One region of the Scandinavium sp. UTDF21-P1B genome, then DNA from elsewhere that is predicted to be linked to it. Evidence: predicted binding sites of a transcription regulator. Region 1 holds the regulator's gene; the other holds the start of a gene.
What was found. Region 1 encodes PhoB, which activates phosphate uptake and scavenging genes when phosphate is short. Its sites were predicted from a motif close to CTGTCATAAAACTGNCNNAT; they were not measured.
Positions count from the first base shown of each region.

Region 2: kdgR (DNA-binding transcriptional regulator KdgR) is a predicted target of PhoB. The motif match lies at 5,382-5,401, and genes of this name have one in related genera.

Region 1 covers NZ_JBFLVD010000005.1:181,153-188,595, forward strand. The annotation lists gene brnQ (branched-chain amino acid transporter carrier protein BrnQ) at 75-1,394, opposite strand; gene phoR (phosphate regulon sensor histidine kinase PhoR) at 1,803-3,098, opposite strand; gene phoB (phosphate response regulator transcription factor PhoB) at 3,120-3,809, opposite strand; gene sbcD (exonuclease subunit SbcD) at 3,983-5,185, shown strand; gene sbcC (exonuclease subunit SbcC) at 5,182-7,443, shown strand, end outside.
Region 2 covers NZ_JBFLVD010000025.1:76,114-83,556, reverse strand. The annotation lists gene proQ (RNA chaperone ProQ) at 50-736, shown strand; gene prc (carboxy terminal-processing peptidase) at 756-2,804, shown strand; gene htpX (protease HtpX) at 2,996-3,877, shown strand; gene AB1287_RS18230 (MFS transporter) at 3,942-5,315, opposite strand; gene kdgR (DNA-binding transcriptional regulator KdgR) at 5,493-6,284, shown strand; gene AB1287_RS18220 (YobH family protein) at 6,347-6,586, opposite strand; gene mgrB (PhoP/PhoQ regulator MgrB) at 6,747-6,893, shown strand; gene AB1287_RS18210 (YebO family protein) at 6,966-7,259, shown strand.

The DNA of each region.
Region 1 (7,443 bases):
AATTCCACTGCCTTAACAAAAACAAAACCACGGAGCCGATGGCCCCGTGGTTAATTTCAATCCTCGCCCGCTAATTAATGCGCGCTGGAGGTTACCTGACGACCTGCTGCGCGATCCCATCCCATCGCCAGCACGGCGGCGACAATCGTTGGCATCAGCCATGCAAGACCCTGCTGTGCCAGCGGCAGATGCGCGGTCCAGCCGGGAAGGATATCAGCAAACACGGAGGCTTTCACGCCATCCAGCAAGCCGAACACCAGGCTGATGAACATTGCCGGGGCGATCACGCGGGTCGAATTATGCCACCAACCGCGGGTAAAGCTTAATACTACCAGTGCAATACATGGCGGATAAATCGCGGTGAGCACCGGAATGGAAATCTGAATCAGGTGGCTCAGGCCCAGATTGGACACCACCATCGAGAAGATGCCAAGGATGAAGACCAGCGTTTTGTAAGAAAGCGGCAGGTACTGAGAGAAGAACTCGGCGCATGCTGTGGTCAGGCCCACCGCAGTCACCATACAGGCCAGGAAGATCAGCGCCGCCAGCAGGAAGCTGCCTGCGCCACCAAAGGTGTGCTGAACGTACGCGTGCAGAATAGTTGCGCCGTTGGCGTTCTGATCGACAAGCGATGCGCTGTCGGAACCCAGACGGAACAGCGCCAGGTACAGCAGCGTCAGGCCAACGCCCGCCATCAGGCCCGCCCACACGGTATAACGGGTCAGCAGGCGCGCTTCACTCACGCCACGGGAGCGTGCGGCATTCACGATAACAATGCCGAACACCATCGCACCGAGGGTATCCATCGTCAGATAGCCATTAACGAAACCGTTAGAGAACGGCGCAGTCTGATAGGCTTCCAGCGCGTGGCTGATTGGGCCCGCAGGCCACATGATAGCCGCCACGGCCAGCACCACGAGGGCAATGATTTTCAGCGGAGCCAGGAAGTTGCCAACGGTATCCAGCAGTTTGCCCGGATAGAGGGAAACCAGAATCACCAGCGCAAAATAGACAAGGCTGTAGAGGAACAGCGGCAGCGCGCCATCACCAGTCAGCGGGGCGATCCCCACTTCGAAAGAAACCGTTGCGGTGCGCGGCGTGGCGAACAACGGCCCCACAGCCAGATAGCACACCACTGCCAGCAGAACGCCCGCCACTTTACCAATCGGGGTACTGAGGTTGTCTACGCCACCACCCACTTTCGCCAGCGCGATAATCGTCAGCACAGGCAGGCCCACACCGGTAATCAGAAAGCCGATCGCCGCCGTCCAGACATGTTCGCCAGCCTGCAGGCCGACCATAGGAGGGAAGATAATGTTGCCCGCGCCAACGAACAACGCAAAGGTCATAAAGCCCAACGCGATGATATCGCGAGATTTTAACTGATGGGTCATAAACTCTTTACTGCCTGTGGATGTGGTGTTGAATGTCAAAACGTCGTACTTATTCCTGCGGAACAGAACAACGGTGAAAGCGTGTCATACAGTGGGAAACACTCCCGATGTTCACGCGAAAAGAATAGTTATTGGGTTTATCGCGTGAAGGCAGTCAGACTGCGACTGCATGGGGGGCAATTTAAACGCTTATAACGTTTTAATGCAACAAGGGATCGTAAAACCAGAGGATTATAGCAACAACTAATTCGCATGTAGCATGAACAACCATATATGCGAAAAACCTCTGGCTAATCATGCGAACAAAAAAGCAGCAGACGATTAATAATTATTCGCCGTTTGGCCGACCGGAAAGATAAAAAACCGGCTTTCGCCGGTCTTTGTCAACCAATCCTTCCAGACAGCTCTTCAGGCACTTTTATTGGCAACCAAACGTTCCGGCAGCACAAAGCTAAAGCGCGTCATCTTGCCTGGAATACTTTCAATATCGAGTCGGCTGTCATGGTGATTAACCGCATGCTTCACAATCGCAAGCCCCAACCCGCTGCCGCCTGTCTGCCGGGAGCGCGCTTTATCAACACGGTAAAAACGTTCGGTCAGCCGTGGAATATGCTCGGCCGCAATGCCTGGCCCGTTATCTTCCACGCTGAACTGCGCTCCGTGCGGAGCACGCTGCCAGCGCACCACTATCTCCGTGCCCTCCGGCGTATGGTTCACCGCGTTGTACACCAGATTCGACATCGCGCTGCGCAGTTGTTCTTCGCTACCCAAAGCCAGCAGCGAATCATCAATCTCAAAATGCAGAATGTGCTTTTTGTGGCTGAGGGTTTGCGCTTCACGTTCAACCACGCGCAGCATCATGGGCACATCGATACGCTCATTCAGCGCGGCCAGCGGTGCGGCCTCAATGCGCGACAGCGTTAACAGCTGACGCACCAGCCCTTCCATGCGCTGCGTCTGCTCACGCATAGTGTGCAGCGCTTTTTCGCGCGGTGCGCCCTCCAGCGTTTGCTCCTGCATCATCTCCAGATAGCCCTGCAACACCGTGAGTGGCGTGCGCAGCTCGTGGCTCACGTTGGCGAAGAAATTACGCCGCGCACCTTCCAGCTGGTGCATCTGGGTGACGTCACGCGCAACCAGCAGTAGCTGTTTTTCGCTGTAGGGCATCACGCGGATTTCCAGATGACGCCCGGTGTTGAGCACCAGATTGAGCGGTTTGGTGAAATCGCGGGATTTCAGGTAGCGGGAAAATTCCGGGTAGCGCAGCAGGTTGAGGATGTTCTGACCGCTGTCGTCCGGCCAGCGCAGGTTGAGCGTCTGCTGAGCCAGGCCGTTACACCAGAACATCGATCCCTCTTCCGTAATCAGCACCACCGCATCAGGCAACGATTCCGCCCCGCTGCGAAAACGCTTTATCAGGCTCCCCAGCTCACGGCGACGCTTTTTATTACGCATCTGCATCTGATGCAGACCGTAAAGCAGCGGCTCCCAGCTTCCTTTACCCGGCGGCGGCGTCATACTCCTGTCGACCCAAAGCCACCACGAAAGCTGAAGCAAATTCCAGAAATGCCAGATCAGCAGTCCGGTGACGGCCGCCAGCAGAAACCACGGCAGATAGCCGAAAAAAGCCCCGAGGATCAGGGCCGGTATACAACAGAGGATGAGCTCAAAAACCAGCCTTTTCCATGACAGCCGTTCCAGCACGGGTCACACTCCAGTCAATTGTCAGAAACGGGCGGAGAAACGATAGCCCGTGCCGCGGACGGTCTGCACCATCCGGTCGTGACCGCTGTGTTCCAGCGCTTTACGCAGACGGCGAATGTGCACGTCCACCGTACGATCTTCCACATAAACGTTGGTGCCCCAGACGTTGTTCAACAGCTGTTCGCGGCTGTAGACGCGCTCCGGGTGCGTCATAAAGAAGTGCAGGAGCTTAAATTCCGTTGGCCCCATGTCCAGCGGGTTTTCACCAGTCATGACGCGATGAGAGGACGGGTCGAGGCTCAGGCCCTGCATCTCAATCACCTCTTCAACCGCCATCGGCGAAATGCGGCGCATCACGGCTTTGATGCGCGCCACCAGCTCTTTCGGGGAAAACGGTTTGGTGATGTAATCATCTGCGCCGGTTTCCAGACCCCGCACGCGATCTTCTTCTTCACCTCGCGCGGTCAGCATGACCACTGGAATATCACGCGTCAGCGCTTCACGCTTAAGATGCTTAATAAACTGAATGCCTGAACCGCCCGGCAGCATCCAGTCCAGCAGGACTAAATCCGGCCACGGCTCATTGAGCTGATTCACGGCACCGTCAAAATCTTCGGCTTCTACAGGCTGAAAGCCATTTTGCTCCAGGACGAAGCAGACCATCTCGCGAATCGGGGCTTCATCTTCAACGACCAGAATACGTCTCGCCATTATTTATCCTGTTTATTAATCATATGCGTATCATGCGGCGTCATTATGCGTCAGATTTGTGACAGATTTATGATAGTGTTTTTTTCAATTATGACACCGAAAAACACGTCATCGCCCTGATATCCGTAACCGTTTATACTTGCCGTCACGCTTTTTTGCCACAGGCCACCTTAATGCGCATCCTCCATACCTCTGACTGGCACCTTGGCCAGAACTTTTACAGTAAAAGCCGCGCCGCCGAACACGAGGCGTTTCTCGACTGGCTGTTGAACACCGCAGAGGCGCAAGAGGCAGATGCCATTATCGTGGCGGGCGACATCTTCGATACCGGTTCGCCGCCGAGCTACGCGCGCGAACTTTACAACCGCTTTGTGGTGAAGCTCCAGCAGACCGGCTGCCAGCTGGTGGTGCTGGCGGGCAACCACGACTCCGTCGCCACGCTCAACGAGTCCCGCGATATTCTGGCGTTTCTCAACACCCTGGTGGTGGCGGGCAGCGGCACACCGCCCTGCGAACTGAAGTGCCGCGACGGCAAGCCTGGCGCCATTCTCTGCCCGGTTCCGTTCCTGCGCCCGCGCGATGTTATCGTCAGCCAGGCGGGTGCATCGGCGGGGGAAAAGCAGCAGCATTTATTACAGGCGATCACGAACTACTATCAGCAGCAGTATCAGCAGGCATGCGAACTGCGGGGCGAGCGCCCTTTGCCAATCATCGCCAGCGGCCATCTGACCACCGTCGGTGCCAGCAAAAGTGACGCGGTGCGTGACATCTATATCGGCACGCTTGACGCCTTCCCGGCGCAGAATTTCCCCCCCGTCGACTACATCGCGCTGGGCCACATTCACCGTGCGCAAAAAATTGGTGGCACGGAGCACATTCGCTACTGCGGCTCGCCGATTTCCCTGAGCTTTGATGAAACCGGTAAAGCCAAAACCGTCAACCTGGTGCATTTCAGCGAAGGCAGGCTGGAAAGCGTGGAGCCGCTCGAGGTGCCCGTTACGCAAAAGCTGAGCGTGCTGAAAGGCGATTTCGCCAGCATCAGCCAGCAGCTGGAACAGTGGCGCGACGCCGATCCCGCCTCACCGGTGTGGCTCGATATCGAAATCACCAGCGACGAATATCTGCACGATATTCAGCGCAAAATTCAGGCGCTGACCGATGATTTACCCGTCGAGATATTGCTGGTTCGCCGCAGCCGCGAACAGCGCGAGCGCATCCTGGCAAACGAGCATCGCGAAACGCTGAGCGAACTGAAAGTCGAAGACGTTTTTGAGCGACGTCTGGCGCTGGAAGCGCTGGAAGCCCCGCAGGAGCAACGCCTGCACCAGCTTTTCGCCGAAACCCTGAGCGAACTTTCCGGGGAGGAACAGCCATGAAAATCCTGAGCCTGCGGCTGAAAAACCTCAGTTCGCTGAAGGGCGAATGGAAGATTGATTTCACCGCTGAACCGTTTGCCAGCAACGGCCTGTTCGCGATTACCGGGCCAACGGGCGCGGGCAAAACCACGCTGCTGGATGCCATTTGCCTTGCGCTGTACCACGAAACGCCGCGCCTCAGTACGCTGTCGCAGTCGCAAAACGACCTGATGACCCGCGATACCGCCGAGTGCCTCGCGGAAGTGGAGTTTGAAGTGAAAGGCGTGGCCTATCGCGCCTTCTGGAGCCAGAACCGTGCCAGAAATCAGCCAGACGGCAATCTCCAGGCCCCGCGCGTGGAGCTGGCCCGCTGTGAAGACGGCAAAATTCTGGCAGAAAAAGTCAAAGATAAGCTGGAGTTGACCGCCTCACTCACCGGTCTCGACTATGGCCGCTTCACCCGCTCCATGATGCTCTCCCAGGGCCAGTTTGCCGCTTTCCTCAATGCCAAGCCGAAAGAGCGTGCTGAGCTGCTGGAAGAGCTGACCGGCACCGAAATTTATGGCCAGATTTCGGCGAGAGTATTTGAGAAACATAAAGAAGCCAAAACCGAACTGGAAAAATGCCAGGCGCAGGCTTCCGGTATGATTTTACTGACGGAAGAGCAGCAGCAGGCGCTGCAGCAACGTTTGCAGGCGCTTACTGACGAGGAGAAACAGCACCAGGCGGAGCAGCAGCGCGTCCAGCTCTGGCAGCAGTGGCTAACGCGCGAAGCGGAAATGCAGGACGCACAGCTTCGCTCACAGACAGCGCTCGCCGCGGCACAGGATGCATTAAACGCCGCCCGGCCGCGGCTGGAAGCCCTCGCCCTGGCACAGCCCGCCGACAGGCTGCGCCCGCTGTGGCTGCGCTTTCAGGACGATCAGGCGTCGCTGACGCAAACGCAGCAAAAAATTGAAGAAGTGAATACTCGCTTACAGGCTCAGCTCACACAGCGCGGGCGGTTACGCCTGAGCGCCGAACGCCAGCACGAGGAGCTCACCGGCCAGCAAAAGGTACTCTCAGCGTGGCTTACCGAAAACGCGCGCTTCCGCCACTGGTCGAGCGAACTGACTGGCTGGCGCGCGGCCTTTAACCAACAGGAGCGCGATGCCATACATCTGCAAGAGCTGACTCAGCGTGAGAACGAGCTCGCCCGTCAGCGTGATGCCCTGCCGCCGTCCACATTGACGCTGGATGAGGCCGCCGTGGCCGCTGCGCTCGAACAGCATCAACGCCTGAGGCCCCTTCGTCAGCAGCTGAACACGCTGCAAGGGCAGTTTCAGCCGCTCAGCAAGCGGCGCCAGCAGCTACTCCCTCTGTTGGCCCAGCGCCAGCAGGCGCTGGAAAAAGGCGGAGCGGAGCTCGCCGCGCGTCGCCAGCAATACAAAGAGAAGCTCCAGCAGTTCAATGACGTCAGAACGTTGTGCGAGCAGGAAAAAATCATTGCCGACCTCACTGCCGAACGCGCCCGTCTGCAACCCGGTGCCCCTTGCCCGCTTTGCGGATCGGTGGAGCATCCGGCGGTGGCGGAATATCAGGCGCTCAGGCCAGGCGTGAACGAAGCCCGCCGCGACGCGCTGGAAAAAGAGGTCAACCAGATTCGTGAACTCGGCGCCAGCCTCAAGGGTGAGCTTGATGCACAACAGAAGCAGCAACAGGCCGAACAAAGCGAGCTACAGTCGATCGCCGAACAGGAGCAAGCGCTCACCTCACGGTGGCAAGCCACCGTTGACGGGCTGCAAATCACCTTAACGCCGGACGAGGATGTCAGCGGCTGGCTTAACGAACAGGAGAATCTCGGGCAGCAGTTGTATCAGCACGGGCAGCGGCTGGCGCTGGAGCGGCAAATTCAGGCGCTGAACGCCGAGCGCCGGGCTCGTGAACAGGAAGCGAAAGCGCGACTCGCGGAGCTGAGCGAAGCCCTCGCCGCATTTAGCCTGACGTTACCCTCACAAGGCGAAGGAGCCGCATGGCTGGCCTCACGCGAAACGGAAAGCCAGCACTGGCAAAAGCAGAGCGAGCGCCAGCAAACCGTCGCACAGGAACTGTCCCTTCTTCAGCCTTTGCTGGACACCCTGCCGCCTGTTTCCGGGCAAGAAACATCGGGCACAGCTACGCTTGACGGCTGGCAGCAGGTTCACCACGACTGCGTTTCGCTGGAAAGCCAGCGGCAGACGCTACAGCAGCAGGAAACGCAGGCGCGTGAACGGCTTCTGCTCGCACAGAAAGCCTTCGAC
Region 2 (7,443 bases), on a different contig from region 1:
GTTCATGCCTGCGGTATGTTGGCTACGTCCGTTGTAATCAGGAAATTTCATGGAAAATCAACCTAAGTTGAATAGCAGTAAAGAAGTTATCGCATTTCTGGCCGAACGATTCCCTCAGTGTTTTAGCGCTGAAGGCGAGGCGCGCCCGCTGAAGATTGGTATTTTTCAGGATCTGGTGACGCGCGTTGAGGGGGAAATGAACCTCAGCAAAACCCAGCTTCGTTCCGCCTTACGTCTTTATACTTCCAGCTGGCGCTATCTGTACGGTATTAAAGCGGGCGCGACCCGTGTCGATCTCGACGGTAATCCGTGCGGCGAGCTGGACGAACAGCATGTGACCCATGCACGCCAGCAGCTTGAAGAAGCGAAGGCTCGCGTTCAGGCACAGCGTGCAGAACAGCTGGCTAAAAAACGCGAAGCTGCCATTGCGGCAGGCGAGCCGGTAGATGCACCACGTCGTGAGCGTAAACCACGTCCATCTGCACCTCGTAAAGAAAACGCGAAGCCGCGTAACACGGCTAAACCAGCAGCGGCAAAAGCATCACGTCCAGTACGTGAAGAGCGTCTGACGCCGGTTTCAAACATTTCCGAGCTGAACGTTGGCCAGTCTCTGAAGGTGAAAGCGGGCAACAACGCAATGGATGCCACTGTACTGGAAATCACCAAAGATGGCGTTCGTGTACAGCTGACTTCTGGTCTGTCAATGATTGTACGCGCGGAACATCTGGTGTTCTGAAACGGAGGCCGGGCCTGGCATGAACAACTTTTTTAAGGTCACTGCGCTCGCTGGCATGCTGTTACTGGCAGGCCAGTCGTTCGCCGTGGACGACATCACTCGTGCTGACCAGATTCCAGTTCTTAAGGAAGAGCCTCAGCATGCAACGGTCAGCGAGCGTGTAACGTCTCGCTTTACCCGTTCTCATTATCGCCAGTTCGATCTCGACAATGCGGTCTCGGCGAAGATTTTCGACCGCTATCTCAATCTGCTGGACTACAGCCACAATGTGCTGCTGGCCAGCGACATCGCGCAGTTTGAATCGCGTAAATCGCAGGTCGGTGACGAACTGCGCAGCGGCAAACTGGACGTTTTTTACGATCTCTACAATCTGTCGCAAAAACGCCGTTTTGAGCGCTATCAGTATGCGCTTAAGGTGCTTGAGCGCCCGATGGACTTCACCGGCAATGACACCTACAACCTTGACCGCAGCAAAGCGCCGTGGCCGAAGGACGAGGCAGAGTTAAATGCGCTGTGGGACGGTAAAGTCAAATATGACGAGCTGAGCCTCAAGCTTGCCGGAAAAGATGAAAAAGAGATCCGTGACACGCTGACTCGCCGCTACAAGTTCGCGATTCGTCGTCTGGCGCAGACCAACAGCGAAGACGTGTTCTCCCTGGCAATGACGGCATTTGCCCACGAAATCGACCCGCACACCAACTATCTCTCCCCGCGCAATACCGAACAGTTCAATACCGAAATGAGCCTGTCTCTGGAAGGTATCGGTGCGGTACTGCAAATGGATGATGACTATACGGTCATTAACTCCATGGTGGCAGGCGGCCCTGCGGCGAAGAGCAAAGCGATAAGCGTTGGCGATCGTATCGTTGGCGTCGGCCAGACCGGTAAAGCGATGGTTGATGTGATCGGCTGGCGTCTGGACGACGTGGTTGCGTTGATCAAAGGTCCTAAAGGCAGCAAGGTGCGTCTGGAAGTGTTGCCTGCTGGCAAAGGAACCAAAACCCGCATCGTGACGCTGACGCGCGAACGTATTCGTCTTGAAGATCGCGCCGTGAAGATGTCGGTGAAAAATGTCGGCAAAGACAAAGTTGGCGTGCTGGATATTCCCGGCTTTTACGTGGGCCTGACGGACGACGTGAAAGTTCAGCTTCAGAAGCTGGAAAAACAGAACGTAAGCAGCATTGTTATCGATCTGCGCAGCAACGGCGGTGGTGCACTGACGGAAGCCGTTTCGCTTTCCGGCCTGTTCATTCCATCTGGTCCCGTAGTGCAGGTGCGTGATAACAACGGTAAAGTGCGTGAAGACAGCGATACCGATGGCGTGGTGTATTACAAAGGCCCGCTGGTGGTGCTTGTTGACCGCTTCAGCGCCTCGGCATCAGAAATCTTTGCTGCGGCAATGCAGGACTACGGCCGTGCGCTGATCGTCGGTGAACCAACCTTCGGGAAAGGCACCGTGCAGCAGTATCGCTCGCTTAACCGTATCTACGATCAGATGCTGCGCCCTGAGTGGCCGGCGTTGGGTTCCGTACAGTACACCATCCAGAAGTTCTACCGTATCAACGGCGGCAGTACGCAGCGTAAAGGTGTTACGCCGGATATCATGATGCCGACAGGCAGCGAAGAGACGGAAACCGGCGAGAAGTTCGAAGATAACGCTCTGCCGTGGGACAGCATCAATGCTGCAACCTACGTCAAAACGGGTGATATGACGCCGTTTGGTCCGGAACTGCTGAAGCTGCATAACGATCGTATCGCCAAAGATCCGGAGTTCCAGTACATCATCAAAGATATTGCACGCTTTAACGCGCTCAAAGCGCGTCGCAATATCGCCTCACTGAATTACGCTCAGCGTGAGAAAGAGAATGAGGAAGATGACGAAACTCGCCTGGCGCGCATCAACGATCGCTACAAGCGTGAAGGTAAGCCGCTGCTGAAAAAACTCGACGATCTGCCGAAGGATTATCAGGAGCCGGATCCGTATCTGGATGAAACCGTTCATATTGCCGATGACCTCGCCGGTATGGAAAAAGAGAGTCCAGCGGTAACCCCTCCCGCAAGTAAATAACCTCCTACAGGCACAAGAAATTGTGCCTGTTTTTTTATCTGCCTTTTAAACGCGTCAGCGAGTTGCAACATAATGTAAAGTTGTGTCTTTCTCGTGACTTAGCGCCCTCTGATAGTTGAAAATCCTCGTAAGACCCATACGATATGGGTACTCGCATAGTGCGTTTTGTTACAACGAGGTTAAAGAATATTATGATGCGAATCGCGCTTTTCCTGATGACTAACCTGGCGGTTATGGTCGTCTTCGGGCTGGTGCTAAGCCTGACAGGAATTCAGTCAAGCAGCATGACGGGGCTGCTGATTATGGCGCTGCTTTTCGGTTTTGGTGGCTCGATTGTGTCGCTGATGATGTCGAAATGGATGGCGCTGAAATCGGTCGGCGGCGAAGTTATCGAACAGCCACGCAACGAAACTGAGCGCTGGTTAATGAATACCGTCGCACAGCAGGCCCGCCAGGCGGGGATTGCCATGCCGCAGGTTGCGGTATATCACGCGCCGGATATCAACGCTTTTGCAACCGGCGCACGCCGTGATGCATCGCTGGTTGCGGTCAGCACTGGCCTGCTGCAAAACATGAGCCGTGACGAAGCCGAAGCGGTTATCGCACACGAAATCAGCCACATCGCCAACGGTGACATGGTGACGATGACCCTGATCCAGGGCGTCGTGAACACCTTTGTGATTTTCATTTCCCGCGTTATCGCCCAGATTGCCGCAGGTTTCCTTGGCGGAAACCGCGATGATGGGGAGAGCAGCAATGGTAACCCGCTGATTTATTTCGCGGTCGCCACGGTTCTGGAACTGGTGTTCGGTATCCTGGCCAGCATCATCACCATGTGGTTCTCCCGTCATCGTGAGTTCCATGCGGATGCAGGCTCGGCGAAGCTGGTAGGCCGTGAGAAAATGATTGCTGCCCTGCAGCGTCTGAAAACCAGCTATGAACCGCAGGAAGCCAGCAGCATGATGGCGTTTTGCATCAATGGTAAAGCGAAGTCCATGAGCGAACTGTTCATGACGCACCCGCCGCTGGATAAACGTATCGAAGCACTGCGCAGCGGCGAATACCTGAAATAACCGAATTCACAGCACGACACTAAAGCAAAGCGCCTCAATTGAGGCGCTTTTTTTACGTTTGTATTCAGGCAGATACGCGGGGTTGAGTGACGCGCAGCCCGCTGACAATTGCCGCGACAACCGCAAGCGTTCCCGCGAGCAAAAGCGATGTGTGTGTACCATGAGTACCAAACAGGTTGAACATCAGCGCCACCAGCGCTGCGCCGGTACTCTGTCCTAACAATCTCGCTGTACCGAGCATACCGCTGGCACCGCCGCTGCGATGGCGCGGCGCGGCGGAGACAATCGTGTGATTGTTCGGCGACTGGAACAGACCAAAGCCTGCGCCACAGAGCATCATGCGCCAGATGATATCCACATCGTGCGGCGAAGCGGGCAGAAGCGCCAGGGCAAACAAACCGCTCGCCATCACCGCCAGTCCCAATGCGCCGAGCAGGCCCGCGTGCACTTTTTCGATGAGATACCCGGCAAGCGGAGCCATCACCATCGTCGCGAGCGGCCATGGCGTCAGCAGCAGGCCGGTTTCGACTTCGCTTCGTCCCATCACGGATTGCAGGAAGAAGGGCAAAGAAACCAGCGCCAGCATTTGTGCACAGAAAGAGCAGATTGAGGTGCAAATTGAAAGCGAGAAAAGCGGGATGCGCAACAGATCTACCGGCAACAGTGGAACGGGGAGCCGTAGCTGGCGGCGAACGAAGAAGAATCCGACAATCAGCATCACGGCCAGTTCGCCCAGAACCAGCGCTTTTGACTGACCCTGAGCAAATCCGCTCAGCGCAGAGATGAGCAGCCCGAATGTCAGGGCGTTCATAATGGCGCTGGGCAGATCAAAACGTGAGGCCTGGCTGCGGGCCGGGTTGGCGGGCAAAAAACGTACCGCCAGAATAAACGAGACGATCCCCAGCGGCACGTTAATCAGAAACAGCCACTGCCACGATGCCACAGAGAGGATCGCAGCGGCGATAGTCGGCCCTGCCGCTGAGGAGACGGCAACGATAAATGAGTTGATGCCCATCCCGCGGCCCAGAAAGCGCTGCGGATAAATCAGGCGTATTAGCGCGGTATTCACGCTCATCAGCGCAGCACCGCCGAGACCCTGCGCGACTCGAGCCAGGGTCAGCATTTCAAGCGAATGCGACAAAGCACAAACAAGCGAGGTACAGGTAAACACCACCAGGCCATATTTATAGATGCGCCGGTAGCCAAACATATCGCCGAGAAAAGCGAGACTCAGAAGCGATATAACAATCGCTATCTGATAGGCGTTCACAATCCAGATTGACGCTGCAGGAGACGCGTGTAAATCGCTGGCGATCGTGGGAAGCGCAACGTTGGCGATAGCGCCATCGAGAACCGCCATCGAAATACCGAGCACGATCGTCAGAATGGCGCCATAACGTTGCGGCAACGGCAGGCCATCAGGGGCTGTTTTATCCATGTGAAAAATACATCTTCGATGAAATCATTATGCAGGTAATGATTTTAGCATTGATTATTCGGCAGTATGTCGCAGATTTGTAACGAAGTGACAGAAGAGTGATTGCGGTGGAAGGGGCGTGAAATTATAATAAAAACCAGTTCTGATTTTTATAAAACAGTCACGGTGAGGTGATTAATGGCAGTTGCAGATTTGGATAAACAGCCAGATTCTGTCTCTTCTGTATTGAAGGTTTTTGGCATTCTGCAGGCGCTTGGTGAAGAGCGTGAGATAGGGATTACTGAGTTATCGCAGCGCGTGATGATGTCGAAAAGTACGGTTTATCGCTTTTTGCAGACCATGAAGTCTTTGGGTTACGTGGCGCAGGAAGGCGAGTCTGAAAAATACTCCCTGACGCTTAAGCTGTTTGAGCTGGGTGCTCGTTCACTGCAAAACGTCGACCTGATCCGCAGTGCGGATATTCAGATGCGTGAGCTCTCACGCCTGACTAAAGAGACGATCCATTTGGGCGCGCTGGATGAAGACAGCATTGTCTATATCCATAAGATCGACTCAATGTACAACCTGCGTATGTATTCGCGCATTGGTCGTCGTAACCCGCTTTACAGCACGGCTATCGGCAAAGTGCTGTTGGCCTGGCGTGACCGCGAAGAAGTGAAGCAAATTCTTGAACATGTTGAGTACAAGCGCAGCACTGAGCGCACCATTGCCAACACTGAAGAGCTGCTTCCGCTGCTGGATAAAGTTCGCGAGCAGGGATACGGTGAAGATAACGAAGAGCAGGAAGAAGGGCTGCGCTGCATTGGGGTGCCGGTCTTTGACCGTTTTGGCGTGGTGATTGCCGGGTTGAGTATTTCATTCCCGACGCTGCGCTTCTCCGAAGAACGACTGCACGAATATGTCGGCATGCTGCACACGGCGGCGCGTAAAATTTCTGAACAAATGGGATATAACCACTACCCGTTCTGATTCGCAGGCAGAATGCAAAAACGCCGCAGTGAGCGGCGTTTTTTTAGGGATAGCGATGACGATTAACCGTTATCTACCACAACTTTGCTCTTGCGCAGTAATGGGCAATCGGTCAGGCCGATGATACCGCTGTCGCTATGAACATACTGCGCAGTGCTGGTGCCGCGAGCCGTCAGGTATTTACATTGCAGACCCAGACCGCCCACATTTTCATTGCTGCCAATCAATATGCCGTAGCCAGTTAACAGTAAGCCGATCCAGAGTATTGCCAGTACAATAATTGTACGAAGAGTAAAGCGCATCATTAGCCTCAGTATTAGTGCTGTTTATGGGCATTAGGTTAGTTTGTTCACGCTCTGAAACAAGTCGATGATTCCGAAAATGAACTGACTCCTTTACAGTTAGCCGCCGTTTAAGGTTAGCGTGCTAATCTGTTCACAAACAGGTAAAGCGGAGCGTGGAGTGAAAAAATTAAGGTGGGCTGTTCTGATTGTTGTTGTTCTGGTTGTTTGTCTTTTGCTGTGGACTCAGACGATCAACGTGCTTTGCGATCAGGATGTCCAGTTTTTCAGCGGTATCTGCACCATCAATAAATTCATTCCCTGGTAAGCTTTTTTCTTACAGGACATTTCCTTCCTCAGGCCGAGTGATAGAATGATGGCTCCAATTTGAGGTGGTGAAATGGTTGATCTAATGAATGCCGGAATGTTGAATCTGGCCTCCCTGGCGGTCTCTCTGCTGGTGCTGGTTGTTGGCTTGGTGCTATGGTTTTTTGTTAACCGGGCGAGCTCGCGAACGGACGAGCAGATTGAACTTCTGGAAGCTCTGCTGGATCAGCAGAAACGTCAAAACGCCTTACTGCGTCGTCTTTGTGAAGCAAATGAACCGGATAAAGAAGAGCCGGTGAAAGCGGTGGAACAGGATAAGGCGCAGGACGAGGATGATGATTTTATCCGTCTGGTGGCGGAGCGCTGATCGTCTTCCCGGCGGCAGCGCAGGTTACTGCCGGGATACTCATCTGCTATAACCGTTTATTATGAGCTAGCACAAACTCATCTCACACTTTCCTTGCTATTTGCTCCCGAAAGTTGTCAAAAAAATTTAATTCTTTAAAGAATCATCTGACAATCTCTTCCGGTAAATCAGCGAAACGTTTTTA